One region of the Geobacillus sp. FSL W8-1251 genome, then DNA from elsewhere that is predicted to be linked to it. Evidence: a T-box and tRNA genes for the amino acid it is inferred to sense, from the RefSeq annotation. Region 1 holds a T-box; the other holds one or more tRNA genes.
The links. A T-box is a leader RNA that pairs with one kind of tRNA and senses whether it is charged. The one in region 1 lies ahead of ileS (isoleucine--tRNA ligase), so its partner is inferred to be a tRNA-Ile.
Positions count from the first base shown of each region.

Region 1 (14,667 bases):
AAGCGGCGGGAGTGGACGCTCCGCCGCTTTTTTTTCGCTCGGACAGGCTGTGCATATTTTTCCCTCCCAGGGAGATACTGAAAACTGACGACTTAGCATCTCCTGATGGGAGGGAACAACTTGACGAGGAACAAAGTCGAAATTTGCGGTGTAGACACTTCAAAGCTTCCCGTCCTCAACAACGAGGAAATGCGGGAGCTGTTTCGCCGGATGCATGAAGGGGATTTGGAAGCAAGGGAAAAATTGGTAAACGGAAACTTACGCCTCGTGTTAAGCGTCATTCAACGCTTTAACAACCGCGGCGAGTTTGTTGATGATTTATTTCAAGTTGGCTGCATCGGACTCATGAAATCGATTGATAATTTTGACCTTAACCAAAATGTGAAATTTTCCACTTATGCGGTGCCGATGATCATTGGCGAAATCCGCCGTTACTTGCGCGATAACAATCCAATTCGCGTCTCGCGCTCGCTGCGCGACATCGCTTACAAAGCGCTGCAAGTGCGGGAACGGCTCATGAGCGAGACGGCGAAAGAGCCGTCGACGAAAGATATTGCGCGGGAACTCGGCGTCGCCCACGAGGAAGTGGTGTTTGCCCTTGATGCCATTCAAGACCCTGTTTCCTTATTTGAACCGATATACAACGACGGCGGCGATCCGATTTATGTGATGGACCAGCTTAGCGACGAGCGCAACCGCGACATCCAATGGATCGAAGAAATCGCTTTAAAAGAAGGGCTGCGGCGGTTGAATGAGCGAGAGAAAATGATTATCCGCAAACGGTTTTTCCAAGGAAAGACGCAAATGGAAGTCGCCGAGGAAATCGGCATTTCCCAGGCGCAAGTGTCCAGGCTTGAAAAGGCAGCGATCCGGCAAATGAATAAAAACATCCAAGTGTGAACGGCTGCTCGGGCAGCCTTTTTTCTTTGGCACATAACCGGTTGGGCGGTGCATATAGATGAAAAAGAGGAGAGGAAAGGCGGGGGACTGAACCGTGATGAGAATTTCTGAGTTTCAAACGAAAGATGTCGTCAATGTGGCCAACGGGAAGAAGCTTGGCAACATCGGGGATATTGACATCGATTTAGATACAGGCAAAATCCGTTCGCTCATTATTTTAGGCTCCGGAAAGATGCTCGGGTTGTTCGGGCGTGAAGAAGCGGTCGTCATTCCGTGGCAAAACATCGTCAAAATCGGAGCGGATGTCATTTTAGTCCGCCTGCATGATGCCGACTGAGCGGCCCGCGCAATGAGCGGCATATTGAGTGGCGGGATTGCACCAATGTTTCGACAAAATCGCAAATAAAGGTTATCACAAACAAACAAACTATGATAAAATAGGAAAAAAAGTGATAAAAACCTACAAAAACAGCGTGAGGTTGACGCGAATGCCGGACATTTTTCAACAAGAAGCTCAAGGATGGCTCCGCTGCGGGGCGCCCCCGTTTGCCGGAGCAGTCGCCGGGTTGACAACGAAACAAGGCGGAGAAAGCGAAGGGCCGTTCGCCTCGCTGAATATGGGGCTGCATGTCGGCGACGATCGCATGCATGTCGTCAACAACCGCCGCCGTCTGGCTGAATGGCTTTCTGTTCCGCTCGATCATTGGGTGTGTTGTGAGCAAGTGCACGGCGCCGTGATTCGGAAAGTGACGAAAGGCGATCGGGGGAGCGGGGCGCACGACTTCGCTGCAGCGGTCCGGGGGGCTGACGGGCTGTATACGGATAAGGCGGGGGTATTGCTCGCACTTTGTTTTGCCGATTGTGTGCCTGTCTATTTTATCGCGCCATCGGCGGGCCTAGTCGGCCTTGCCCACGCCGGCTGGCGGGGGACGGCGGGCGGCATTGTCCAAAACATGGTGCGGCTTTGGCAGGAGCGTGAACACATTGCCCCGTCCGACATCTATGCCGCGATTGGACCGGCCATTGGCCCATGCTGTTACACGGTTGATGACCGGGTGATCGATGGCCTGCGTCCGACTCTTCCTGCGGGCGGCCCGTTGCCGTGGCGCGAAACAAGCCAAGGGCAGTATGCGCTTGATTTAAAAGAGGCCAACCGGCTGCAGCTTGCGGCCGCCGGGATTCCAGACTGCCATATTTATGTGTCGGAACGCTGTACAAGCTGTGAGGAGACGTTGTTTTTTTCCCACCGCCGCGACCGTGGGACGACAGGGCGGATGTTGGCGTTTATCGGCCGAAGGGAGGAAACAGCATGACCGTACGCGACAACTTGGCAGCCGTTCGCCAGCGCATCGAGGCGGCTTGCGCCCGCGTCGGCCGCAATCCGGCCGACGTACGCATCGTTGCTGTCACGAAATATATTGATGCCGAAAGGGCGCTTCATGTGCTTGACGCCGGCATTGCCGACCTCGGCGAAAACCGCGCCGGCCAGCTGCTTGAAAAGTATGAACGGATCGGGGACCGGGCGGTGTGGCATTTTATCGGGACGCTTCAGTCGCGCAAGGTGAAGGACATTATCGATAAAGTCGATTACATCCATTCGCTTGATCGCCTGTCGCTGGCGAAAGAAATTGAAAAGCGGGCGGTGCGGCCGGTGAAATGTTTTGTGCAAGTGAATGTATCGGGAGAAGCGACGAAGCACGGCCTCTCTCCTGACGAGACCGTCCCGTTCATCGATCAGCTCCGTTCGTTTTCGCACCTTGAGGTCGTCGGATTGATGACGATGGCCCCGCATACGGATGACGAGGCGGTATTGCGCGCCTGCTTCCGGCAATTGCGGGTCTTGAAAGAGCGCGTTCAGGCGCTCCGCTGGCCGCATGCGCCGTGCACGGAGCTGTCGATGGGCATGTCGAACGATTACGAGATCGCCATTGAGGAAGGGGCGACGTTTGTGCGCATCGGCAGCGCGCTTGTCGGATCATTGTAGGAGGTGAACTTGATGGGGTTGATGAAAAAATTTCGCGATTATTTTTTAGAAGAAGATTACGAAGACTATGAAGAAGAATACGAAGCGCCGCAGCCGGAAGAGGAGGCGCCGCTGCTGAAGGCGGCAAACAAGGCGAACGTCGTCAGCTTGCAAAGCGTGCAAAAATCGGCGAAAGTCGTGCTCGCTGAGCCGCGGGTGTATGCGGAGGCGCAGGAAATCGCCGATCATTTAAAAAGCCGGCGGGCGGTCATCGTCAATTTGCAGCGCATCCAGCATGAGCAGGCGAAGCGGATCGTCGACTTTTTAAGCGGCACGGTGTACGCCATTGGCGGCGACATTCAGCAAGTTGGCACGAAAATCTTTTTGTGCACCCCGGACAACGTCGACGTCAGCGGCGCGATTTCGCTTGACGGCGAGGATGACAGACCGATAAAGAGGTGGTAGTCGTTGGATTATGTGCTTACGTTTTTAACGACCTTGATTCAAGTATATTCGTACGCTTTGATCATTTACATTTTGATGTCTTGGTTTCCGAATGCGCGCGAAACGCGGTTCGGACAAATGCTTGCCGCCATTTGCGAGCCGTATTTGGAACCGTTTCGGCGCGTCATTCCGCCGCTTGGCATCATTGACATCTCTCCGATCATCGCCTTTATTGTCCTTGAATTTGCGACAAGAGGGCTGTATGCGTTGTTTGACATCCTCGAAGCGCAGTTTTAGCAGCCGGACGGAACGCGCGTCGTTTGGCCCAGGCGCAGGCGGGCGGAATAGCGGGAGGAATCCGTTCCGGGTTCCTTTCTTTATGAGGCAAGGTGAATGGGAATGGAGCTGTATCAGCACTTCCGCAAAGAGGAACATCAATTCATCGATCATGTAATAGAATGGAAGGAAATGGTAGAACGTCAGTACGCTCCGAAGCTGACCGATTTTCTTGATCCGCGTGAGCAGCAAATCGTGCAAAGCATCGTCGGCAGCGACGGAGACGTGCGCGTGTCCTTTTTCGGCGGCGCTTTGTTTGTCGAGCGGAAGCGGGCGCTTTTGTATCCGCCGTATTTCGAACCGAATGAGGAGGATTATGACATCGCCTTGTTCGCTGTCCGCTATCCAGGCAAATTCGTTTCCCTTGAACACCGCGACGTCTTAGGAGCGCTCATGTCGCTCGGCTTGCGGCGGGGCAAGTTCGGCGACATTCTCGTCCAAGGAGGAGAGATCCAATTTTTTGCCGCCGCCGAGGTGGCCGATTACATTCGCCTCCATGTCGGGACGATCGGCAAAGCGCCGGTTTCGCTTGAGCTGTTGCCGCTGTCAGCTGCCATGCCGCTTGCCGAAACGTGGGAGGAAGGAACGGTCACGGTGTCTTCTCTAAGGCTCGATGCGGTGCTTGCCCAGGCGTTCCGCCTCGCGCGCGAGAAAGCGAAGACGCTCATTGAAAGCGGGCTCGTCAAAGTGAACTGGAAGGTGGTGGACAAGCCCGATTTTGTATGCGGGCCGGGCGATGTCCTGTCGGCGCGCGGGTTTGGTCGCTGCAAGCTGTTTTCCGTCGAGGGGATGACGAAAAAAGAACGCTGGCGCATCCGGCTGGGCCGTCAAAAATAATCGAATCGCAGCAGGAAATGGGCTGATCGTGTCGAATGAAGGAAGAAAAGGAATGATGGAGACGGAGGTGGCCATTGTGCCGTTGACGCCATTGGATATTCACAATAAGGAATTCAGCCGCGGATTTCGCGGGTATGACGAAGATGAAGTGAATGAGTTTTTGGATCAAATTATTAAAGATTACGAAATGCTCATCCGTGAAAAAAAGCAGCTGGAAGAAAAAGTGGCCGAACTGACGGAAAAATTGAATTACTTTTCCAACATTGAAGAAACGTTAAATAAGTCGATTCTTGTGGCTCAGGAAGCAGCGGAAGAAGTGAAGCGCAACGCACAAAAAGAGGCGAAGCTGATCATTAAAGAAGCGGAGAAAAACGCGGAGCGCATCATCGGCGACGCGCTGGCCAAATCGCGGAAAATCGCGCTGGAAATCGAAGAACTCAAGCGGCAGTCGAAAGTGTTCCGCGCTCGCTTCCGCATGCTCGTTGAGGCGCAGCTCGATATGATCAACAGCCGTGACTGGGACGAGTTGATGGAATACGAGATGCCTGATCTCGAAGAAGAGGCGAAAGAGCCGTTGTCTCAGCCTTGACGAACCGAGGCCATGTCGGGTATAATCATTGGCAAAAATCACTGCACCAGCCGCCGTGGGAGGCGGTTGGCTTTTTTCAGGATGAATAGTGAAATAGTCATCGACGATGAAAGGGATAGTAGCTCTTGAACGACCGGTCGCAGCGAGCCGGGGATGGTGGAAGCCTGGCATCGGCGCAAGAGTGAACATCACCCTGGAGTTCCATGCCGAACATCCAGTAGGCCATGGCGCGTCATTCCCGTTACGAATGAAAAGTGGGCTGTGCGTCGTTTGCATGGCCAAGAAGGGTGGTACCGCGAGACCGTTCTCGTCCCTTGCCGGGGGAGAACGGTTTTTTATTTGGAATCTATCGTTCGAAGGAGGAGCAAGGATGGATTACAAAGAGACGCTGCTTATGCCGCAAACCGAGTTCCCGATGCGCGGCAACTTGCCGAAGCGGGAGCCGGAAATGCAAAAAAAATGGGAAGAGATGGACATTTACCGGAAAGTGCAGGAGCGGACGAAAGGACGGCCGCTGTTTGTCCTGCATGACGGCCCGCCGTATGCCAACGGCGACATTCATATGGGCCATGCGCTGAATAAAATTTTAAAAGATATCATCGTCCGCTACAAATCGATGAGCGGCTATTGCGCGCCGTACGTGCCGGGCTGGGATACGCACGGACTGCCGATCGAAACGGCGCTCGCGAAGCAAGGCGTCGACCGCAAATCGATGAGCGTCGCCGAGTTTCGCAAGTTGTGCGAGCAATACGCGTATGAACAAATCGACAACCAGCGCCGGCAGTTCAAGCGGCTCGGTGTGCGCGGCGACTGGGACAACCCGTACATTACGCTCAAACCGGAGTACGAAGCCCAGCAAATTAAAGTGTTCGGCGAAATGGCGAAAAAAGGGCTCATCTACAAAGGGTTGAAGCCGGTCTATTGGTCCCCGTCAAGCGAATCGGCGCTCGCCGAAGCGGAAATCGAATATAAAGACAAGCGTTCGCCGTCGATTTATGTCGCCTTCCCGGTGAAAGACGGCAAAGGCGTGCTTGAGGGCGATGAGCGAATCGTCATTTGGACGACGACGCCGTGGACGATTCCGGCGAACTTAGCGATCGCGGTTCATCCGGATTTGGATTACCATGTTGTCGATGTCGGCGGAAAACGGTATGTCGTCGCTGCCGCCTTGGCGGAATCGGTGGCGAAAGAAATCGGTTGGGACGCATGGTCGGTCGTCAAAACGGTCAAAGGAAACGAGCTTGAATACGTCGTGGCGAGACATCCGTTTTATGAGCGCGACTCGCTTGTCGTCTGCGGCGAACACGTCACGACCGACGCCGGCACCGGCTGCGTCCATACGGCGCCGGGCCACGGGGAAGACGACTTTCTCGTTGGGCAAAAATATGGGCTTCCGGTCCTTTGCCCGGTTGATGAGCGCGGCTACATGACCGAGGAAGCGCCGGGATTTGCCGGGATGTTTTACGAAGACGCCAACAAGGCGATTACACAGAAGCTTGAGGAAGTCGGCGCTTTGTTGAAGCTTGGGTTTATCACCCACTCGTATCCGCACGACTGGCGGACAAAGCAGCCGACGATTTTCCGGGCGACAACGCAATGGTTTGCATCGATCGATAAAATCCGCAACGAGCTGCTTCAAGCGATTAAGGAAACGAAATGGATTCCGGAGTGGGGGGAAATCCGCATCCACAACATGGTGCGCGACCGCGGCGACTGGTGCATTTCCCGCCAACGCGCCTGGGGGGTGCCGATTCCGGTCTTTTACGGCGAAAACGGTGAACCGATCATCACCGATGAGACGATTGAGCATGTGTCGAACTTGTTCCGCCAATACGGGTCGAACGTCTGGTTTGAACGCGAGGCGAAAGACTTGCTGCCGGAAGGATTCACCCATCCGTCGAGCCCGAACGGCATCTTTACGAAAGAAACGGACATTATGGATGTCTGGTTTGACTCCGGTTCGTCGCACCAAGCCGTGTTGGTCGAACGCGACGATCTCGTGCGTCCGGCTGATTTGTACTTGGAAGGCTCCGACCAATACCGCGGCTGGTTCAACTCATCGCTGTCCACCGCCGTTGCCGTCACCGGCAAAGCGCCGTATAAAGGCGTGTTGAGCCACGGCTTTGTCTTGGACGGCGAAGGGCGGAAAATGAGCAAGTCGCTCGGCAACGTCGTCGTGCCGACGAAAGTGATGGAACAGTTTGGCGCCGACATTTTGCGCCTTTGGGTCGCTTCGGTTGACTACCAAGCGGACGTGCGCATCTCCGATCATATTTTAAAACAAGTGTCCGAAGTGTACCGGAAAATCCGCAACACATTCCGGTTTATGCTCGGCAACTTGTTCGATTTTGACCCGAACGAAAACGCCGTGCCGATTGGGGAGCTTGGCGAAGTCGACCGCTATATGCTGGCGAAGTTGAACAAGCTGATCGCCAAAGTGAAAAAGGCCTATGACCGCTACGATTTCGCCGCCGTGTACCATGAGATGAACCATTTCTGCACCGTCGAGCTGAGCGCGTTTTACTTGGATATGGCGAAAGACATTTTGTACATCGAAGCGGCCGACTCGCGCGCCCGCCGCGCCGTGCAGACGGTGCTCTATGAGACGGTCGTCGCGTTGGCGAAGCTCATCGCGCCGATTTTGCCGCATACCGCCGATGAAGTGTGGGAGCATATCCCGAATCGAAGAGAAAACGTCGAAAGCGTCCAGCTCACCGATATGCCGGAGCCGATCGCGATCGACAGCGAAGAAGCGCTGCTGGCGAAATGGGATGCGTTTATGGACGTGCGCGATGATATTTTCAAAGCGCTCGAGAACGCCCGCAATGAAAAAGTGATCGGCAAATCGCTGACCGCGAGCGTCATCGTCTACCCGAAAGACGAGGCGCGGAAGCTATTGGCGTCGCTTGATGCCGACTTGCGCCAGCTTCTCATCGTTTCCGCCTTTTCGATCGCCGATGAGCCGTATGACGCCGCGCCGGCCGAAGCCGAACGGCTTAACCATGTAGCGGTGATCGTCCGCCCGGCGGAAGGCGAGACGTGCGAGCGGTGCTGGACGGTGACGAAAGAAGTCGGCGCCGATCCGTCGCATCCAACGCTTTGTCCGCGCTGCGCGCACATTGTGAACGAACATTATTACGCGTAACAAAAAGCGGCAAGGCTGCCTTGGGGCGGCCTTGCCGCTTCATTTGTTTGCCATGGCGAATTATGCTACAATGCAAAAAGGATGAATGAGAAGGACAGGGGGACTTGGCACGGTGGCATACTATTGGATTGCGGCGGCGGTCGTCATCCTCGATCAATGGACGAAATGGCTTGTCGTCCGCTATATGCGGCTTGGGGAAAGCATCCCGATCATTGACAATGTGCTCTATATTACGTCGCACCGCAACCGCGGCGCGGCATGGGGCATGCTAGAAGGGCAGTTTTGGCTCTTTTATTTGATTACGGTGATTGTCGTGGCGGCGATCGTGGTCTACATCCGCCGCCTGAAGCCTTCTGAACGCCTGGCGGGCGTAGGGCTTGGGCTGATGCTCGGCGGGGCGATTGGCAATTTTCTCGACCGCGTCTTTCGCAAGGAAGTGGTCGATTTCATCCACGCGTACATCGGCACGTACAGTTTTCCGGTGTTCAATATCGCCGACTCGGCGCTGACCGTCGGCGTCATCTTGCTGTTTGTCCATATGTTTTTTTTCGCGACACCAGAGAAAGGGAATGAGTAGATGGACACGATCACGTTTCACATCGAAGACGAATATGACGGCGAGCGGATCGATAAAGTGATCGCGGCGCTAAATGACGAATGGTCGCGTTCGCAAGTGCAGCAATGGATCAAAAACGGGCTTGTGACCGTGAACGGCCAGACGGTGAAAGCGAACTACAAATGCGAGGCGGGCGACTCGGTCGCCGTTTCGCCTCCTGAGCCGGAGCCGCTTCATGTCGAGCCGGAGCCGATTCCGCTTGACATTTATTATGAGGATGAGGATGTCCTTGTCGTCAACAAGCCGCGTGGCATGGTCGTCCATCCGGCGCCCGGGCATATGCGCGGCACGCTTGTGAATGCGCTTCTCGCCCATTGCCGCGACTTGTCCGGGATCAACGGCGTGCTTCGCCCCGGCATCGTCCATCGCATTGACAAAGACACATCAGGACTATTGATGGTGGCGAAAAACGACGCCGCCCACCGCTCGCTCGTCGAGCAGCTGGTGAACAAAACGGTGACGCGCCGCTACAAGGCGATCGTCCACGGCGTCATTCCGCACGATTATGGCACGATCGATGCCCCGATCGGCCGCGACAAGCGCGATCGAAAGAAAATGGCCGTCACCGAAGAAAACGGGAAGGAAGCGGTCACCCATTTCCGCGTGCTCGAGCGGTTTCGCCATTATACGTATGTGGAGTGCCAGCTGGAAACGGGGCGGACGCACCAAATTCGCGTCCATATGAAATACATCGGCTACCCGCTCGCTGGCGACCCGCAATACGGGCCGAAAAAAACGCTCGCCATCGACGGCCAGGCGCTGCACGCCGGGGTGCTCGGCTTCCGTCATCCGAGAAGCGGCGAGTATTTGGAATTCGAAGCGCCGTTGCCGCCGGAGTTTGCCGAGCTGCTTGACTGGCTGCGAAAAAACGATTGACAAACGAACACGCCCCCTTTACAATGAAAACAGGTGAACAGGAACCTTTAAGTTCAGTCCTGTGAGGCTGAAAAGGGGTCGGAATGACAAAGAAGGGCGATGTATGCCCATCTTGTTTGGCGATAAGCGCGCCATCCCCCGCTTCACAGGCGGGGGGTTTTTTATGAAAACAGGCGGGAACGGCCTGGTTGGCGCGCCGCCTGCGGAAACACGCTGGCCGCGGCGTGTATGCGCTGTTAGGAGGTGGACGGAATGCAAAAGGCGGTCGTGATGGACGAACAGGCGATTCGCCGCGCTTTGACGCGCATCGCCCACGAAATCATCGAACGAAACAAAGGCATTGACGGCTGCGTGCTTGTCGGAATTAAAACGCGCGGCATTTACTTGGCGCGCCGCTTGGCGGAGCGGATCGAGCAAATTGAAGGGGCGTCCGTTCCCGTCGGTGAGCTTGACATCACCTTGTACCGCGACGATTTGACCGTGAAGACGGACGACCATGAACCGCTTGTGAAAGGAACGAATGTGCCGTTTCCGGTGAGCGAGCGGAATGTCATTTTAGTCGATGATGTGCTGTTTACCGGCCGGACGGTGCGGGCGGCGATGGATGCGGTCATGGATTTGGGCCGCCCGTCGCGCATCCAGCTCGCCGTGCTTGTCGACCGCGGCCACAGGGAACTGCCGATCCGCGCTGATTTCGTCGGCAAAAACGTGCCGACCTCTCGTTCGGAACTGATCGTCGTGGAGCTTTCGGAAGTGGACGGCATCGATCAAGTCTCCATTCATGAAAAATAGCGAAGCACCCTTTTAAGCGCAGTCCCGTGAGGCTGCAAAAGGGGCGGGATCGTTTCGGCTGTTTCTGCACCCTCTTTGCGTCTTCGCGGGCAAAGAGGGATTTTTTGTGCACACTAAAAAGCAAGCCTCGCTCATTTGATCAAAGGAGTGACGAAAGATGAACAAACCGGTGTTGGACATTCAAGACCGCCCGACTGTTGGGCAATGGATCACCTTAAGCCTTCAGCATTTATTCGCCATGTTCGGGGCGACGATTTTAGTGCCGTACTTAGTCGGCTTAGATCCGTCGATCGCCTTGCTGACAAGCGGGCTTGGAACATTGGCGTTTTTGCTCATTACGAAATGGCAAGTGCCGGCGTATCTTGGCTCGTCGTTCGCCTACATTGCGCCGATCATCGCGGCGAAAACGGCTGGCGGCCCGGGAGCGGCGATGATTGGCAGCTTCCTCGCCGGATTGGTGTACGGGGTTGTCGCCCTCATCATTAAAAAAGCCGGCTACCGATGGGTGATGAAGCTGCTGCCGCCGGTTGTCGTCGGTCCGGTCATCATCGTCATCGGTCTCGGCTTAGCCGGCACGGCGGTCGGGATGGCGATGAACGGCCCGGACGGCAAATACAGCCTGCTTCATTTCTCGGTGGCGCTTGTGACGCTTGCGGCCACGATCGTCTGCTCGGTGCTTGCGCGCGGCATGTTGAGCTTGATTCCAGTGCTTGTCGGCATCGTTGTCGGCTACGTTTACGCCCTCGCTGTCGGACTGGTTGACTTGTCGAAAGTGGCGGCGGCGAAATGGTTCGAATGGCCGGATTTCTTGATTCCGTTTGCCGATTATCCGGTGCGCATCACTGCCGAGATCGTCATGCTCATGGTGCCGGTGGCGATCGTCACCTTGTCCGAGCATATCGGCCACCAGCTTGTGTTAAGCAAAGTCGTCGGCCGCGACCTCATTCAAAAACCGGGGCTGCACCGCTCGATTTTAGGGGACGGAACGGCGACGATGATCTCCGCCTTGCTTGGCGGTCCGCCGAAAACGACGTACGGGGAAAACATCGGTGTACTGGCGATCACCCGCGTCTACAGTGTCTACGTGCTGGCCGGCGCGGCGGTCATCGCGATCGCTTTCGGCTTCGTCGGCAAAATCACGGCGCTGATCAGCTCGATTCCGACGCCGGTCATGGGCGGTGTGTCGATCTTGCTGTTTGGCATCATCGCCTCGTCCGGACTGCGCATGTTGATCGACAGCCGCGTCGATTTCGGTCAGACGCGCAATTTAGTCATCGCCTCGGTCATCTTGGTCATCGGCATCGGCGGAGCGGTGCTGAAAATCAGCGACAGCTTCCAAATCACCGGGATGGCGCTCTCGGCCATTGTCGGCGTCCTGCTCAACTTAGTGCTGCCGGGGCGTCCGCAAGAAGCGGAAAACTTATTTGAAGCTGAAAACGACAGCGGCGATGTTGCCTAAATCGAATACAAAACACCTTTTAATTAAGTCCCGTGAGGCTTAAAAAGGTGTGAAAACAGGCGCATCCAGGGCCGGAGTGCACCTTCTCCGGTTCTGCCATGCGCCGATCGTCACACCTTGCCCAGCCGGCAAGGTGTTTTTTTGCAAAAAAAAGAAAGGGAGAGAGGCCAATGACCCATCTTTTTACATTGAGCGAACTGCCGCTTTCCGACATCACCCGGCTGCTTGATGAAGCGGAAGCGTTCCGCCGCGGCCGCGCTTGGCGCCCGGCGGCGCCGATGTACGTCGCCAACTTGTTTTTCGAACCGAGCACGCGCACGAAATGCAGCTTCGAGATGGCGGAACGGAAGCTTGGGCTTCATGTCATTCCATTTGACCCGGAACGCTCGAGCGTGCAAAAAGGGGAGACACTGTACGATACCGTACGGACGCTTGAGGCGATCGGCGTCGATGCGGTTGTCATCCGCCATCACGAAGATGCGTATTTCGAAGCGCTCCGCCATACGGTCGGCATTCCGATCATCAACGCCGGTGACGGCTGCGGGCACCATCCGACCCAGTCGCTCTTGGATTTATTGACGATCCGCCAAGAGTTTGGCGCCTTCACTGGCTTGACGGTGGCGATCATCGGCGACATCCGTCATAGCCGCGTCGCCCGCTCCAATGCGGAAGTGTTGACACGATTGGGCGCGAACGTCCTGTTTTCCGGACCAGCGGAGTGGAAAGATGAAACGAATCCGTACGGGACGTATGTCGAAGTCGACGAGGCCATCGCCCGCGCCGATGTCGTGATGCTGTTACGCATCCAACATGAACGCCATGCGGAAACGATGGGGCTGACAAAAGAAGAGTACCATGCGCGGTACGGGCTGACGCTTGAGCGGGCGCGGCGGATGAAATCGGGCGCCATCATCTTGCACCCGGCGCCGGTCAACCGCGGGGTCGAAATCGCCAGCGAACTTGTCGAAGCGAAGGCATCGCGCATTTTTAAACAAATGGAAAACGGCGTCTACGTCCGGATGGCTGTCTTAAAACGGGCAATGGAAGGGAGAATGGAGCATGGACGTATGGCTGAAAAATGGCATGTCGTTCAATGAAGATGGGAAATTGGTGCGGACACATCTCAAAATGGAACACGGAACCATTGCGGCGATCCTGTATGAACAGCCGCTCGAAGCGGATGGGGAGGACGTGATCGACGTCGGCGGCCGTCTCATCGCTCCCGGCTTGATCGACTTGCACGTTCATTTGCGCGAACCAGGCGGCGAGGCGAAAGAAACGATTGAAACGGGCACGCTCGCCGCGGCGAAAGGCGGTTTTACGACGGTTGCCGCCATGCCGAACACAAATCCGGTGCCGGACCGGAAAGAACAGATGGAATGGCTGCAAGCCCGCATCCGCGAAACGGCGCGCGTCAACGTGCTTCCGTACGCGGCGATCACGATTGGGCAAAAAGGGGAGGAGATGACCGATTTTGCGGCGCTAAAAGAAGCAGGGGCGTTCGCCTTTACCGATGACGGCGTCGGCGTCCAGTCGGCCGGGATGATGTTTGAAGCGATGAAACAGGCGGCGGCGCTCGATATGGCGATCGTTGCCCATTGCGAGGACGACACGCTGACAAACGGCGGAGCGGTGCATGACGGCGAGTTCGCCCGCCGGCATGGGCTCGCCGGCATTCCATCCGTCTGCGAAGCGGTGCACATCGCCCGCGACGTCCTGCTCGCGGAAGCAGCCGGATGCCATTATCACGTCTGCCATATCAGTACGAAAGAGTCGGTGCGCGCCGTCCGCGACGCGAAGCGGGCGGGCATCCGCGTCACGGCCGAAGTGACGCCGCACCATTTGCTCTTGTGCGACGAAGACATTCCAGGGTTGGATGCAAACTACAAAATGAACCCGCCGCTGCGCAGCCGCGCGGACCGCGAGGCGCTCATTGAGGGCCTGCTCGATGGCACGATCGATTTTATCGCTACGGATCATGCGCCGCATACAGCAGCGGAAAAAGCGAAAGGCATCGAGGCGGCGCCGTTTGGCATCGTCGGGCTCGAGACGGCGTTTCCGCTCTTATATACCCATTTCGTCAAAACAGGCGTGTTTACATTAAAGCAGCTTGTCGACTGGCTGACGATCAAGCCGGCGCAATGTTTTGGCCTTAAGGCCGGACGGCTTGCCGTCGGGGCGCCGGCGGACATTGCGGTCATCGATTTGGAAACGGAAGAAGCGATTGATCCCGAGACGTTTGCCTCAAAAGGGAAAAATACGCCGTTTGCCGGCTGGAAATGCCAAGGCTGGCCGGTGATGACGTTTGTCGGCGGAACACTCGTATGGAAGAAAGGAAGAGAATGACATGAAACGGCAGCTCATTTTGGAAGACGGTTCGTTTTTTGTCGGCGAAGCGTTTGGCAGCACGAAAGAGACGACCGGCGAAGTCGTCTTTAACACCGGCATGACCGGGTATCAAGAAATTTTGACCGACCCGTCGTATTGCGGGCAAATTGTGACGATGACGTATCCATTGATCGGCAACTACGGTATTAACCGCGACGACTTTGAAGCGATCCGCCCGTACGTGCACGGATTCATCGTCAAAGAAGCGTGCCTCATGCCGTCCAACTGGCGCGGCGAACTGACGCTGGATGAGTATTTAAAAGAAAAAGACATTCCGGGACTCGCGGGCATTGACACGCGCAAACTGACACGGGTCATCCGC
Region 1 is NZ_JBBOUF010000001.1:623,512-638,178, reverse strand. It holds gene sigG (RNA polymerase sporulation sigma factor SigG) at 121-900, shown strand; gene NSS88_RS03200 (YlmC/YmxH family sporulation protein) at 995-1,237, shown strand; gene pgeF (peptidoglycan editing factor PgeF) at 1,389-2,213, shown strand; gene NSS88_RS03190 (YggS family pyridoxal phosphate-dependent enzyme) at 2,210-2,884, shown strand; gene NSS88_RS03185 (cell division protein SepF) at 2,897-3,328, shown strand; gene NSS88_RS03180 (YggT family protein) at 3,332-3,604, shown strand; gene NSS88_RS03175 (YlmH family RNA-binding protein) at 3,707-4,480, shown strand; gene NSS88_RS03170 (DivIVA domain-containing protein) at 4,557-5,069, shown strand; T-box leader at 5,167-5,387, shown strand; gene ileS (isoleucine--tRNA ligase) at 5,440-8,214, shown strand; gene lspA (signal peptidase II) at 8,300-8,791, shown strand; gene NSS88_RS03155 (RluA family pseudouridine synthase) at 8,792-9,706, shown strand; gene pyrR (bifunctional pyr operon transcriptional regulator/uracil phosphoribosyltransferase PyrR) at 9,959-10,498, shown strand; gene NSS88_RS03145 (solute carrier family 23 protein) at 10,656-11,957, shown strand; gene NSS88_RS03140 (aspartate carbamoyltransferase catalytic subunit) at 12,128-13,054, shown strand; gene NSS88_RS03135 (dihydroorotase) at 13,017-14,303, shown strand; gene NSS88_RS03130 (carbamoyl phosphate synthase small subunit) at 14,305-14,667, shown strand, end outside.

Region 2 (14,667 bases), 510 kb from region 1:
AGTCCGGTCGTTTCACGGCCGAACACAAAGAAAATATGTTTTTCTGTATCGCTGAAATCAAACGAATCATAATACCGGCGCCCGAATTTCGTAATGAAATAAAACTCCCCTTCCGGAAAGCGGGCGAATAGTTCATCAAGCGAGTCATAATACGAAATATTGACATACGGCCAATAATCAAGCCCGGCGCGCTTTAACATTTTATCATCCGTAGAAAAACCGAGCGGGCGGATCAAATGGAGCGACGTATCGGTTGCTGCGCACGTACGAGCGATGTTTCCAGTATTGGCTGGAATTTCTGGCTGGTATAGCACTACATGAAGCGGCATTTCCTTCACCTCAGCAACGTTTATTTGCGATCGATGATGTGAAAAAACTTATAGCGAATGTTCGGCGTATAGGCGCTTGAATCTTCATACGACCAATAGCGCATTCGGCTGTTTGTCGTATGGGCGTTCACAAGCGGCATCCCGTTCTGATCTTTCGCCACCACAATCGTTGAGTGGTCGAAGCGTCCGTCCCCTTGAAAATCATAACAGATGACATCGCCTGCCATCAATTGCTCCGGCTCCGCCACTTCCACCGCCTGCAAGCCAATGCGCGACCCGCTCAAATACCAACGAAAGGAATGAGCGACAGCCCAGCTGTAACTCCAACTTCCGTTTTGACACCACCATCCCCTCGCCCGGTTCGGATAGCCCGTCATCGGTGCCCCGCCCGCATACAAGCATTGGGAAACAAAATTCGTGCAATCCACCGGAAACGACGGAAACACCGGGTTATGCCGATTCCACCACGTTTCCGCATACCGCACCGCCCGGGCGCGGTCATACTGGTAAGAAAGACGATCTCCCGTCCATTGCTCTCGTTCGACGCGCGGCTCCTCCATATCCCCCCCCAATCGGTTGATCGGTTCATCAGCAACAAGCTCACCGCCAACAAAACAGGCGCATCGCTCCTCAACCTGTTCTTCTATATATAGTGAACCCCTTTGCTTAATTAAAAATTGATGGTGGGCAATATACATCACTTTCGCTTCCCGCTCAATGGTCTGCCTGCCGACAATTTGCCCCCGGATCGTGCAACGAACGATCTCCGCACCGCGCTTTTGGCAAAGCTGTTGCTTTCTTGCCGCCTCTTCGCTTCGGATATTGCTTTCCGACACAAACGAGCGGGCTCGCTCATCCAACCACGCGCGCAACTGTTTTTTCATGCTGCTTTCCACCACTTTCGTTTTTGTTACTACCTTATGTGGGGAAGCTGCGTTTTTTTCCCTATTCCTTTGCCTCAGCCAACAGTTTTAGTCCTTTTTCAATCTCAGCGATCACATCGGCATCCGCCTCCATTTGCCGCGCGGCCTCCAAATAAGGCTTAGCGCTTGGATCCCCGATTTTCCCGAGCGCCCACGCCGCCGTCCCGCGGATGACGGGACGGCTATCCTCTTTCAACAAACGCAGCAAATGCGGCACCGCGGTTTGGTCTTTGTAATGGGCAAGCGCCAGAATGGCATTGCGCTGAATCGGCTTTTTCCCACGCCATGAACCCGCCATGGCCCCAAATGTTTCTTGAAATTCACGGTTGCTCATCTGAAGCAGCGGGATGAGTTTCGGCTTTACCGCTTCCGGATCCGGCTCGAATTCCGGATGCAAATGAAAGTCTTTTCCCTTATTTTCCGGGCAGACTTGCTGGCATGTATCGCAGCCATACAGCCGATTCCCGATTTTCTCTCGAAACTCGTCGGCCAAAAAGCCTTTCGTTTGTGTTAAAAAGGAAAGGCACCGCTGTGCGTTCAGTTGTCCCCCTTGCACAAGCGCCCCAGTCGGGCAGGCATCAATGCATTTCGTGCACGTGCCGCATCGGTTTTCAACCGGTTCATCAGGGGGAAATGGAATATTCGTAATCATTTCTCCCAAATACACATACGATCCAAACTCTGGTGTAATAATAGAGCAGTTTTTGCCACTCCAACCGATCCCTGCCCGTTCCGCCACCGCCCGATCGGCGAGCTCTCCGGTATCCACCATCGAGCGAACGCGGGCATGGGGCACTTTGGCCAGCAAAAACTCCTCGAGCTGCTGCAAACGTTCCCGCAACACATTGTGGTAGTCCTTTCCCCATGAAGCGCGGCAAAAAACGCCGCGCCGTTCCGTCTTTGTCCCCCGCGGCGCATTTTTCATTTTAGACGGATAGGCAAGAGCAATGGCAATAATCGATTTTGCTTCCGGAAGAAGCAATGAAGGATTCGTCCGTTTCTCAATATCTGGTTCCTCAAAACCGGACTGATAGCCGAGCTCCTGCTGGCGGCGCAGCCGTTCCTTTAATTCCACAAACGGATCAGCGCTCGCAAATCCGATTTTATCAATGCCGATTGACCGACTGTACTCAATGACTTCCTGCTTTAATGCCATAACATCCATCGTTTTCCCTCCTTTCGTCATATATGGTAAAATGAAATCCGAGGTGATCAAGATGAAATGCGTGATATCAGAACAACTAAAGCAACGCCTTCCTTCTGGTAAATTCGGCGTCATCCGCTATTATCATATCGAGGTCAGCGATTCACCGCAAATGTTAAGGGGGCGGCTTGAGCTGTTTCAAGAATCTCTTTACATCGAGCTGCAGGAAAAGTCGATTGCCGACATTCCTGAAATGGTCGAATGGCGCCGTACTTTCAAACAAATCGGAACGGACCCAAGCCGCTATCGACCGTCAAGTGAAAGCCTGTACCGACGCATCCAGAAAAAAAGCTTCATTCCGCCTATCCATTCAGCGGCAGACATAAACAACTTTTTTTCACTCTATTATAAAATTCCGCTCGGCATCTATGATCTAGACCGCATCAACGGGACAGTGACGCTCACGATCGGCACGGAAAAAGATGAATACATCGCGTTAAACGGCCGCACAGTCAACTTTGCCAACAAACTCGTCAGCAAAGATGAACGAGGGCCGTTTGGCAGTCCGATCGTCGATTCGGAGCGGACCGCCGTGACGAGAGAAACGAAAAACGCTTTGCAAATCGTTTACTTTCTCCCATCAACGCCAGAAGAAACCGCCAAGCGCCATCTTCAAGCCATCCAAACGATGTTTGTGCAAATTCATGGCGGCGAAGCCGACGCCCAATTGTTCGTTTGATCTTCTCCCCCCACTTTCCTGCCGTTGGAAACGGGGGACTCCCTCCCTACCTGAACTCTCTCCCTACGCTCACGCGTGGAAGTGAGGGTCTTCTCGGTTTAGGGTGGTAAATAAAAAAACGCAATGCCTCGTTCTTTAACGAAACGAAACACTGCGTTGTCCCCAACAATCATAACGTAATTTTAAAGCTAACGAGAGATATTATAACAGACTTCCACACGCATCGCAAGAAAAAACGCAAAAATCGACAAAAGAAATTGTACAAAAGGGCACCAGAATCTCTGGTGCCAGCAACCAGTGACCCGTACGGGATTCGAACCCGTGTTACCGCCGTGAAAGGGCGGTGTCTTAACCACTTGACCAACGGGCCATTATGGCGGAGAAGGCGGGATTTGAACCCGCGCGCCGCAAAACTGCGACCTAACGGTTTAGCAAACCGTCCCCTTCAGCCACTTGGGTACTTCTCCAAAGAAATGGCTCCGCAAGTAGGATTCGAACCTACGACCTACCGGTTAACAGCCGGTTGCTCTACCGCTGAGCTATTGCGGAATGATGAGTAAGAAAGCTAGCCCAATACTTGCCCTGTCCCTTCCTCTGCCAGCGCTAATTCTAGGAAGCGAGATGCGTCGAGGCAACTCGCAGCAAATTCGAAGATGTGAAGCTCGTCGCTCCGATTTTGCTGTGGAACAATGGGGCATTGTTCGCCCATTATTATAGCGAATGACCCAAAAATATTCAATGGAAAATAATGGGCCTAAGTGGACTTGAACCACCGACCTCACGCTTATCAGGCGTGCGCTCTGACCAGCTGAGCTATAGGCCCATCAAAAGCGGGTGATGGGAATCGAACCCACGACATCAGCTTGGAAGGCTGAGGTTTTACCACTAAACTACACCCGCATAATATTTGGCTTAACATCCGCCACGCTATTTCCATGCCCCTTCCTCTACCAGCTGATTCATAGAAGCCAGATGCGTCGGGGCAACTCGAAGCTAATTCGATGATGCAGATGCTCGTGGCTGAGGTTTTACCACTAAACTACACCCGCAAATATAGAATATAATATAATGAAAAGGGCGACTAGTGGGAATCGAACCCACGCATGCCAGAGCCACAATCTGGTGCGTTAACCACTTCGCCATAGTCGCCTCGTTCTGGTGCCGGCTGCAGGACTTGAACCCGCAACCTACTGATTACAAGTCAGTTGCTCTACCAATTGAGCTAAGCCGGCACATTTAACATGAGTTACTGGCTCATATGATCTGCTCGGTTGTGCCTCTTCCTCTACAAGCTGATTCGAGGAAGTCAAATGCTCGGTGTCCCTTCCTCTGCAAGCTTATTCAAAGAAGTGGGATGCGTCGGGACAACTCGAAGCAGATTCAACGATGCGAATGCTCGTCTCTACCAATTGAGCTAAGCCGGCACGATTTTAAAGTGCATGGCGGAGGAGGAGGGATTCGAACCCCCGCGCGCCTTGCGGCGCCTCTCGGTTTTCAAGACCGACCCCTTCAACCACTTGGGTACTCCTCCAAAAAAGCAACAATAATAATAATGGTGGACCTTGTAGGACTCGAACCTACGACCGGACGGTTATGAGCCGTCTGCTCTAACCAGCTGAGCTAAAGGTCCGATAATGGTGGCGGTGGAGGGGATCGAACCCCCGACCTCACGGGTATGAACCGTACGCTCTAGCCAGCTGAGCTACACCGCCAAATTTAAGTCAAAAGGTGGAGCCTATCGGGATCGAACCGATGACCTCCTGCTTGCAAAGCAGGCGCTCTCCCAGCTGAGCTAAGGCCCCATGATAAATCGGGAAGACAGGATTTGAACCTGCGACCTCACGGACCCGAACCGTGTGCTCTACCAAGCTGAGCTACTTCCCGACAAAACGCGCTCGAGAGGATTCGAACCCCTAACCTTCTGATCCGTAGTCAGATGCTCTATCCAATTGAGCTACGAGCGCACGTGCCGAGGGCCGGACTCGAACCGGCACGGTAGTCACCTACCCCAGGATTTTAAGTCCTGTGCGTCTGCCAATTCCGCCACCCCGGCGGAAGTGGAGCGGAAGACGGGGCTCGAACCCGCGACCCCCACCTTGGCAAGGTGGTGTTCTACCGCTGAACTACTTCCGCAAGACGATGAGCCATGGAGGACTCGAACCTCCGACCCTCTGATTAAAAGTCAGATGCTCTACCTACTGAGCTAATGGCTCATGGTTGGGTATACACTCACAGTGAACGATGTCCCTTCCTCTACTAGCATATTCGAAGATGCAAGATGCGTCGGGACAACTCGAAGCCAACTCGATGATGCATCGCTCGTTGCTCTACCTACTGAGCTAATGGCTCATGGTTAAGATAACACTCTAAGCTTCATTTCACTCTACCTGCCCCTTTCTCTACAAGCTTATTCGAAGAAGTCAAGTGCGTCGGGGCAACTCGAAGGCAACTCGAAGCCAACTCGAAGATGTATCGCTCGTTTCTGAGCTCATGTTTCGCTAGTTGAATTTTTTCAAAATGGAAGATGCCGGCTGCAGGACTTGAACCCGCAACCTACTGATTACAAGTCAGTTGCTCTACCAATTGAGCTAAGCCGGCACATTTAACATGAGTTACTGGCTCATATGATCTGCTCGGTTGTGCCTCTTCCTCTACAAGCTGATTCAAGGAAGTCAAATGCTAGGTGTCCCTTCCTCTGCAAGCTTATTCAAAGAAGTAGGATGCGTCGGGACAACTCGCAGCAGATTCAACGATGCGAATGCTCGTCTCTACCAATTGAGCTAAGCCGGTATAATTTATAGTTTGATGGTGGCTCGGGACGGAATCGAACCGCCGACACAAGGATTTTCAGTCCTTTGCTCTACCGACTGAGCTACCGAGCCATATATTATTTTTTAACTCGCTCGTTGAATTGCTCTGTGCCTCTTCCTCTACCAGCTGATTCAAAGACGCTCGATGCGTTGAGGCAACTCGAAGCGAATTCGATGAAGCAGATGCTCGTCTCTACCGAATGAGCTGCTGAGCCGTATTTTTCATCTTTCACAATTTTGAAAGAATGGCGGTCCCGACGGGACTCGAACCCGCGATCTCCTGCGTGACAGGCAGGCATGTTAACCACTACACTACGGGACCAATTTTGGTTGCGGGGGCAGGATTTGAACCTGCGACCTTCGGGTTATGAGCCCGACGAGCTACCGGACTGCTCCACCCCGCGGCGATAGGAAATGATTCAGTTTCGATCATGTTCTGAGTAAATTTTTCGTTGCCCCTTCCTCTACTAACTGATTCGAGGAAGCCAGATGCGTCGGGGCAACTCGAAGCGGTTTCGAGGAAGCAAAGGCTTGTTGCTCCACCCTACGGCGATAAGAATACACAATTGGTGTAAGTGGTGGAGGATGACGGGATCGAACCGCCGACCCCTTGCTTGTAAGGCAAGTGCTCTCCCAGCTGAGCTAATCCTCCACGAAATTGCCTAGCAGCGACCTACTCTTGCAGGGGCGCTGGCCCCAACTACCATCGGCGCTGGAGGGCTTAACTTCCGTGTTCGGGATGGGAACGGGTGTTTCCCCTCCGCTATCACCACTAGGCAAGCGATTCAGTTTCGACATCATTTATTATACTTAAAAAATAAATGTTGTCAAGAAGGAAAGTCATTCCTTCAAAACTAGATAACCGTTTCGGGAAGAAGCCGGGACGCTTTCACTTTTCATTGTCTAGCTCCGGCTCGCCGCCGCTCGCCTGCGCTTTTCACTGTCTAGTTCCGGCCGCCATCGGCTCGCGACGCTTCGGTCCTGCTGCGGCGGGCTAAGCCCGCTCGCAGGCCCTCCAGCGCGCCTCGCCGATAAGCAGGCGGCCTCCACTTTTCTTGTTAGGTTAAGCCCTCGATCGATTAGTATCCGTCAGCTCCACGTGTCGCCACGCTTCCACCTCGGACCTATCGACCTCGTCATCTTCGAGGGATCTTACCCGCCTGACGCGGTGGGAAATCTCATCTTGAGGGGGGCTTCACGCTTAGATGCTTTCAGCGCTTATCCCGTCCGCACATAGCTACCCAGCGGTGCCCCTGGCGGGACAACTGGTACACCAGCGGTGCGTCCATCCCGGTCCTCTCGTACTAAGGACAGCTCCTCTCAAATTTCCTGCGCCCGCGACGGATAGGGACCGAACTGTCTCACGACGTTCTGAACCCAGCTCGCGTACCGCTTTAATGGGCGAACAGCCCAACCCTTGGGACCGACTACAGCCCCAGGATGCGATGAGCCGACATCGAGGTGCCAAACCTCCCCGTCGATGTGGACTCTTGGGGGAGATCAGCCTGTTATCCCCGGGGTAGCTTTTATCCGTTGAGCGATGGCCCTTCCATGCGGAACCACCGGATCACTAAGCCCGACTTTCGTCCCTGCTCGACCTGTCCGTCTCGCAGTCAAGCTCCCTTGTGCCTTTGCACTCTCCGAATGATTTCCAACCATTCTGAGGGAACCTTTGGGCGCCTCCGTTACCTTTTGGGAGGCGACCGCCCCAGTCAAACTGCCCGCCTGACACTGTCTCCCACCCCGATCAGGGGTGCGGGTTAGAATTTCAATACCGCCAGGGTGGTATCCCACCGCCGCCTCCACCGAAGCTGGCGCTCCGGCTTCCCAGGCTCCCACCTATCCTGTACAAGCGATACCAAAATTCCATATCAGGCTGCAGTAAAGCTCCACGGGGTCTTTCCGTCCTGTCGCGGGTAACCTGCATCTTCACAGGTAGTATAATTTCACCGGGTCTCTCGTTGAGACAGCGCCCAAGTCGTTACACCTTTCGTGCGGGTCGGAACTTACCCGACAAGGAATTTCGCTACCTTAGGACCGTTATAGTTACGGCCGCCGTTTACTGGGGCTTCGGTTCGCACCTTCGCTTCCGCTAAGCGCTCCCCTTAACCTTCCAGCACCGGGCAGGTGTCAGCCCCTATACGTCGCCTTTCGGCTTCGCAGAGACCTGTGTTTTTGATAAACAGTCGCTTGGGCCTTTTCACTGCGGCTCGTTCGGGCTCTTCACCCAAACGAGCACCCCTTCTCCCGAAGTTACGGGGTCATTTTGCCGAGTTCCTTAACGAGAGTTCTCCCGCGCGCCTTAGGATTCTCTCCTCGCCTACCTGTGTCGGTTTGCGGTACGGGCACCTCTTCCCTCGCTAGAGGCTTTTCTTGGCAGTGTGAAATCGGGGACTTCCGGATGACTCCGTCGCCATCACCGCTTGGCCTTACAATCCGCGGATTTGCCTACGGATCAGCCTTGCGGCTTGGACAGGCTCTTCCAGCCGCCTGCTCGCCCTATCCTCCTGCGTCCCCCCATCGCTCAAACGGGAAGGAGGTGGTACAGGAATCTCAACCTGTTGTCCATCACCTACGCCTTTCGGCCTCGGCTTAGGTCCCGACTAACCCTGAGCGGACGAACCTTCCTCAGGAACCCTTAGGCTTTCGGCGCAGAGGATTCTCACCTCTGTTTTCGCTACTCATACCGGCATTCTCACTTCTAAGCGCTCCACCAGTCCTTCCGGTCTGGCTTCAACGCCCTTAGAACGCTCCCCTACCGATGACCAACGGTCATCCCGCAGCTTCGGCGGCACGTTTAGCCCCGGTACATTTTCGGCGCAGAGTCACTCGACCAGTGAGCTATTACGCACTCTTTAAATGGTGGCTGCTTCTAAGCCAACATCCTGGTTGTCTTTGCAACTCCACATCCTTTTCCACTGAACGTGCACTTTGGGGCCTTAGCTGGCGATCTGGGCTGTTTCCCTCTCGACCACGGATCTTATCACTCGCAGTCTGACTCCCGGGCATAAGTCGTTGGCATTCGGAGTTTGACTGGGTTCGGTAACCCGATGAGGGCCCCTAGCCCAATCAGTGCTCTACCTCCAACACTCTCCATCCCGAGGCTAGCCCTAAAGCTATTTCGGGGAGAACCAGCTATCTCCAAGTTCGATTGGCATTTCACCCCTACCCACACCTCATCCCCGCACTTTTCAACGTGCGTGGGTTCGGGCCTCCAGCCGGTGTTACCCGGCCTTCACCCTGGACATGGGTAGATCACCTGGTTTCGGGTCGACGACGACGTACTTTTCGCCCTGTTCAGACTCGCTTTCGCTGCGGCTCCGCCTCTTCGGCTTAACCTCGCACGCCATCGTCACTCGCCGGTTCATTCTACAAAAGGCACGCCATCACGCATGAACGCGCTCTGACTACTTGTAGGCACACGGTTTCAGGTTCTCTTTCACTCCCCTTCCGGGGTGCTTTTCACCTTTCCCTCACGGTACTGGTGCACTATCGGTCACTAGGGAGTATTTAGCCTTGGGAGATGGTCCTCCCTGCTTCCGACGGGATTTCCCGTGTCCCGCCGTACTCAGGATCCGCTCGGGAGGGAACGAAGTTTCGACTACAGGGCTGTCACCTTCTCTGGCCGGCCGTTCCAGACCGGTTCGTCTACCCCGTTCCTTTCTCACTCCCACAATGAGCGGTCCTACAACCCCAAGAGGCACGCCTCTTGGTTTGGGCTGTTCCCGTTTCGCTCGCCGCTACTCAGGGAATCGCGTTTGCTTTCTTCTCCTCCGGGTACTAAGATGTTTCAGTTCCCCGGGTGTGCCCTCCATGCCCTATGGATTCAGGCATGGATACTGCCCCATTACGGACAGTGGGTTCCCCCATTCGGACATCTCCGGATCAACGCTTGCTTACAGCTCCCCGGAGCGTTTCGGCGTTTGCCCCGTCCTTCATCGGCTCCTAGTGCCAAGGCATCCACCGTGCGCCCTTTCTAGCTTAACCTACAGCGCTCTCGGCTTCTTCCTTATTGTCTAGCGTCGGCTCGCCGCCGCTCGGGGTCAAATAACCTTCGCCTTCCGGGTGCAAGCACCCTTGCAGGCGAAGAACATTTGCCCATCGCGGCGACCCGCGAGCCTCCGCTTTTCCGGTTATCTAGTTTTCAAGGAACGAGACTACTTCTTGAATTTGCTTCTCTGCAGTCTTGCGTCGAGGAATCCAGCTTCTCTGAATTCACTTGTAGACGCAGACGCAAAGCAACTGAAGGAATTTCTCATTCCCTCAAAACTGAACGAAACGAAAGCGCTGTGTATCGACAGTTGGCCATTGCGGCCTCCACTTTTCGTCTTGTCTAGCTCCAGCGCCTGGCTCTCTTCTGCCAAATAACCTTCCCCCTCGGGGTGCCAGCACCCCTCCGGGTGAAGAACATTTGGCTTCGAGAGCCGAACGCGGCGCTTCCGCTTTTCGTCCTTAGAAAGGAGGTGATCCAGCCGCACCTTCCGGTACGGCTACCTTGTTACGACTTCACCCCAATCACTTGCCCCACCTTCGGCGGCTGGCTCCCTTGCGGGTTACCTCACCGACTTCGGGTGTTGCAAGCTCTCGTGGTGTGACGGGCGGTGTGTACAAGGCCCGGGAACGTATTCACCGCGGCATGCTGATCCGCGATTACTAGCGATTCCGGCTTCATGCAGGCGAGTTGCAGCCTGCAATCCGAACTGAGAGCGGCTTTTTGGGATTCGCTCCCCCTCGCGGGTTCGCAGCCCTTTGTACCGCCCATTGTAGCACGTGTGTAGCCCAGGTCATAAGGGGCATGATGATTTGACGTCATCCCCACCTTCCTCCGACTTGTCGCCGGCAGTCCCTCTAGAGTGCCCAACCGAATGCTGGCAACTAGAGGCGAGGGTTGCGCTCGTTGCGGGACTTAACCCAACATCTCACGACACGAGCTGACGACAACCATGCACCACCTGTCACCCTGTCCCCCCGAAGGGGGAACGCCCAATCTCTTGGGTTGTCAGGGGATGTCAAGACCTGGTAAGGTTCTTCGCGTTGCTTCGAATTAAACCACATGCTCCACCGCTTGTGCGGGCCCCCGTCAATTCCTTTGAGTTTCAGCCTTGCGGCCGTACTCCCCAGGCGGAGTGCTTATCGCGTTAGCTGCAGCACTAAAGGGTGTGACCCCTCTAACACTTAGCACTCATCGTTTACGGCGTGGACTACCAGGGTATCTAATCCTGTTTGCTCCCCACGCTTTCGCGCCTCAGCGTCAGGTGCAGGCCAGAGAGCCGCCTTCGCCACTGGTGTTCCTCCACATCTCTACGCATTTCACCGCTACACGTGGAATTCCGCTCTCCTCTCCTGCCCTCAAGTCCCCCAGTTTCCAATGACCCTCCACGGTTGAGCCGTGGGCTTTCACATCAGACTTAAGAGACCGCCTGCGCGCGCTTTACGCCCAATAATTCCGGACAACGCTCGCCCCCTACGTATTACCGCGGCTGCTGGCACGTAGTTAGCCGGGGCTTTCTCGTGAGGTACCGTCACCGCGCCGCCCTCTTCGAACGGCGCTCCTTCGTCCCTCACAACAGAGCTTTACGACCCGAAGGCCTTCTTCGCTCACGCGGCGTCGCTCCGTCAGGCTTTCGCCCATTGCGGAAGATTCCCTACTGCTGCCTCCCGTAGGAGTCTGGGCCGTGTCTCAGTCCCAGTGTGGCCGGTCACCCTCTCAGGCCGGCTACGCATCGTCGCCTTGGTGAGCCGTTACCTCACCAACTAGCTAATGCGCCGCGGGCCCATCCGCAAGTGACAGCCCAAAGGCCGCCTTTCAACCGAAGACCATGCGGTCTTCGGTGTTATCCGGTATTAGCTCCGGTTTCCCGGAGTTATCCCGGTCTTGCGGGCAGGTTGCCCACGTGTTACTCACCCGTCCGCCGCTGACCGAATCAAGGCAAGCCCCAATCCGGTCCGCTCGACTTGCATGTATTAGGCACGCCGCCAGCGTTCGTCCTGAGCCAGGATCAAACTCTCCAAAGAAAGTTGATTGGCTTTTGCTTCGGCCCATGCGGACCTCCGCTTTTCGTATTGTCCAGCTTCGGTCCGCCGCCGCTCGGGGTCAAATAACCTTCGCCTTCCGGGTGCAAGCACCCTTGCAGGCGAAGAACATTTGCCCGTCGCGGTGACCCGCGGACCTCCGCTTTTCGTCGCGCTTCGTTTCGTTCAGTTTTCAAGGAACGAGACCTCTTCTTGAACTTACTTCGTTGCAATCTTGCGCCGAGGAATCCAACTCCTCTGGACTCCCTCAAACGCAAATGTGTTTTCCGCTTCCTAAAGCGACCCTTACATCATAGCATTTTTATTGTTTATTGTCAACAGCCTTTTATTCATACCGCTCCGCAACATTTTCCCGGAGCGACAGCGATTTAAAATATATCATCGTTCGACAAGGAAGTCAAGAGCTTTTTTCGGCCGGGTTGCCTCCTTCCTTCAATGATCTTGGCAACTGACATTTGTATAAACACAATGAAATTCCTAATAGCATCCATCCTCTCACCGGCTCCCTTCCATTTTTGGGGATCAGCAGAAGGGGACCGTCAAAATTCTTTTTTTACAACGTGTAATACCGTTCGAGCATTGTATTTCCTTTTGTCGGCATTTCCACGACGGTTAGCACTTTCCTTTCGACAAGATACTCAAGCATGATAACAAGATCAACCGAGTAAGGCGCAAACTGCGGATGACCGGTCATTTCCTCAATGCTCCAAGCACCATTTTTTTCTTTCAGCGCTTCGCATAAATGAGAGGAACCTGATTCTACGTAAGAATGAATCAAAAATTCACTGGCCAGCAACAAAAGTTCCAGCCGTTTCGGAAGCGGTTCTTCACTTCCAACGAGTTCTTCATACAGTTTATAAATCCTTCCATCCATTCGCTTGACTTGATTCCATACGGTCACTTCCGGGTAAAGTCCGTGCTCGATTACGGTCAATCGCGCCAAATGATGGAGGGCTTGCACCATATGGTTGTATGAGTCGAGCCAATGCTTGGCGGCAAACAGCGCCTTGCCATCTGTATAATGGCGGATCAGTTTGGCAAACTCGAGTCCCATTTTCAATCGCCGTTCTTTAGGCGGGAATTGCTCAAGGCGCTGGCGCAACTGCTGAACATAGCCGTTTCGGTCAAACACGACTGTTCCGTTGAACACCCAGTCGACCGCCTTTCGATGTGACCCGAGAACAAGCCATTCATTTAACTGCCGTTCACTGACTGCATAAAGCACCGCCTTTTTCTCGTTTAGTGAATACTGTCTGAGAAGCATAGGCTCGCTTTGCGGGTCGACAATGACGAGCAGCACGACATCAAACGTATCCGTTGTTGCTGCATGGAAAGCCGTTTTTTCAATCATTAAAATTCCGTGCGTGTTGCAGCGGTTTGCCCATTCGTGACAGATGGGATGCAGCAATTCTTTCATACCTCGCGTCCGTTGCAGAAAACCGGCCGCGATATCCGGGCGGACAAATCCCTCAGATATCCCCACATATCGATTGACAGACAACCATACGTTCCTATTTTGAGACGGCTGTTTTTTCTGCAACGTTTTTTCCTCCCTTCCACCGTCATCAATCATCACATTGCGTTTGTGCAGATGTTCAAACAATGCTGTCAACGCCTGTTTCATTTCAGAAAGACCAGAATGCTTGCATCCATGAAGCTGTCGTTTGTTGCGTCATTCGTTATTCGACAAAAAACGAGGAATTCCTTTCTTTAAAACGTCGATTTTGTTGATTTCTTCTTCGCGATGGGACCCCGTTTTATGGTATAGTGGTCTATGTAGGAGGGACTGTGATGAGCATCAAATATTCGAGCAAAATCAACAAAATTCGCACTTTCGCCTTAAGCTTGATTTTTATCGGTGTCATTGTCATGTATCTGGGGCTGTTTTTTCGTACGTCCCCGGTCATCATGACGTTGTTTATGTTGTTTGGGATGTTGTTTCTTGTCGCCAGTGGCATTGTATATTTTTGGATCGGAACACTCTCGACGAGAGCCGTCCAAGTCGTTTGCCCGTCGTGCGGCAAAGTGACAAAAATGCTCGGACGCGTCGATTTATGCATGTTTTGCCGTGAACCGTTGACGTTAGACCGCGAACTGGAAGGAAAAGAGTTTGACGAAAAGTACAACAAAAAAAGAAAAAACTGATAGCCGCCTTGTGCTATCAGCCTTTTAATCCGAATGCGCCGGCGCCCCGCTTTTTTGACAGTCAGGGCAGACTCCGTACACTTCCATGCGATGATGGTCGACCTTAAAGCCGGTGACGTGAGCGGCAAGCTGCTCGACTTCATCAAGCGCTGGATAGTGGAAATCGACAATTTTGCCGCACTCTTCACAGATGACGTGATAATGATTGGAAGTGACGAAGTCAAACCGGCTTGATGAATCGCCATATGTCAGCTCTTTGACAAGCCCGATTTCTTTGAAGACGCGCAAATTATTGTAGACGGTCGCTACGCTCATATTCGGAAATTTCCCTTCCAGCGCTTTGTATATTTCATCCGCTGTCGGATGGGACATCGAGGTGATCAAATACTCTAATATCGCATGACGCTGCGGCGTGATGCGTATGCCCGTCTTTTTCAACATGTCAAGCGCTTCCTTCAGCTGCTCGTTGGTAGACACCGTCATGCACCTCACTCTCCGTATAAGATAAAAAAAATTATCATTTTATAATATTTGTAATTAGTCT
Region 2 is NZ_JBBOUF010000001.1:1,129,656-1,144,322, forward strand. It holds gene trmL (tRNA (uridine(34)/cytosine(34)/5-carboxymethylaminomethyluridine(34)-2'-O)-methyltransferase TrmL) at 1-329, opposite strand, end outside; gene NSS88_RS05915 (amidase domain-containing protein) at 350-1,213, opposite strand; gene queG (tRNA epoxyqueuosine(34) reductase QueG) at 1,275-2,417, opposite strand; gene NSS88_RS05925 (B3/B4 domain-containing protein) at 2,470-3,135, shown strand; tRNA gene NSS88_RS05930 (tRNA-Glu) at 3,434-3,505, opposite strand; tRNA gene NSS88_RS05935 (tRNA-Ser) at 3,510-3,602, opposite strand; tRNA gene NSS88_RS05940 (tRNA-Asn) at 3,610-3,684, opposite strand; tRNA gene NSS88_RS05945 (tRNA-Ile) at 3,885-3,958, opposite strand; tRNA gene NSS88_RS05950 (tRNA-Gly) at 3,965-4,035, opposite strand; tRNA gene NSS88_RS05955 (tRNA-His) at 4,212-4,284, opposite strand; tRNA gene NSS88_RS05960 (tRNA-Thr) at 4,292-4,367, opposite strand; tRNA gene NSS88_RS05965 (tRNA-Ser) at 4,576-4,666, opposite strand; tRNA gene NSS88_RS05970 (tRNA-Ile) at 4,689-4,765, opposite strand; tRNA gene NSS88_RS05975 (tRNA-Met) at 4,771-4,847, opposite strand; tRNA gene NSS88_RS05980 (tRNA-Ala) at 4,865-4,937, opposite strand; tRNA gene NSS88_RS05985 (tRNA-Pro) at 4,946-5,019, opposite strand; tRNA gene NSS88_RS05990 (tRNA-Arg) at 5,026-5,099, opposite strand; tRNA gene NSS88_RS05995 (tRNA-Leu) at 5,103-5,188, opposite strand; tRNA gene NSS88_RS06000 (tRNA-Gly) at 5,194-5,268, opposite strand; tRNA gene NSS88_RS06005 (tRNA-Lys) at 5,276-5,348, opposite strand; tRNA gene NSS88_RS06010 (tRNA-Thr) at 5,661-5,733, opposite strand; tRNA gene NSS88_RS06015 (tRNA-Phe) at 5,942-6,017, opposite strand; tRNA gene NSS88_RS06020 (tRNA-Asp) at 6,192-6,267, opposite strand; tRNA gene NSS88_RS06025 (tRNA-Met) at 6,273-6,349, opposite strand; tRNA gene NSS88_RS06030 (tRNA-Val) at 6,522-6,597, opposite strand; rRNA gene rrf (5S ribosomal RNA) at 6,606-6,722, opposite strand; rRNA gene NSS88_RS06040 (23S ribosomal RNA) at 7,005-9,932, opposite strand; rRNA gene NSS88_RS06045 (16S ribosomal RNA) at 10,402-11,960, opposite strand; gene NSS88_RS06050 (nucleotidyltransferase-like protein) at 12,532-13,395, opposite strand; gene NSS88_RS06055 (YgzB family protein) at 13,770-14,123, shown strand; gene perR (peroxide-responsive transcriptional repressor PerR) at 14,148-14,606, opposite strand.
Region 2: it has a tRNA-Ile gene. The T-box ahead of ileS (isoleucine--tRNA ligase) is inferred to sense a tRNA for this amino acid. The anticodon was not compared.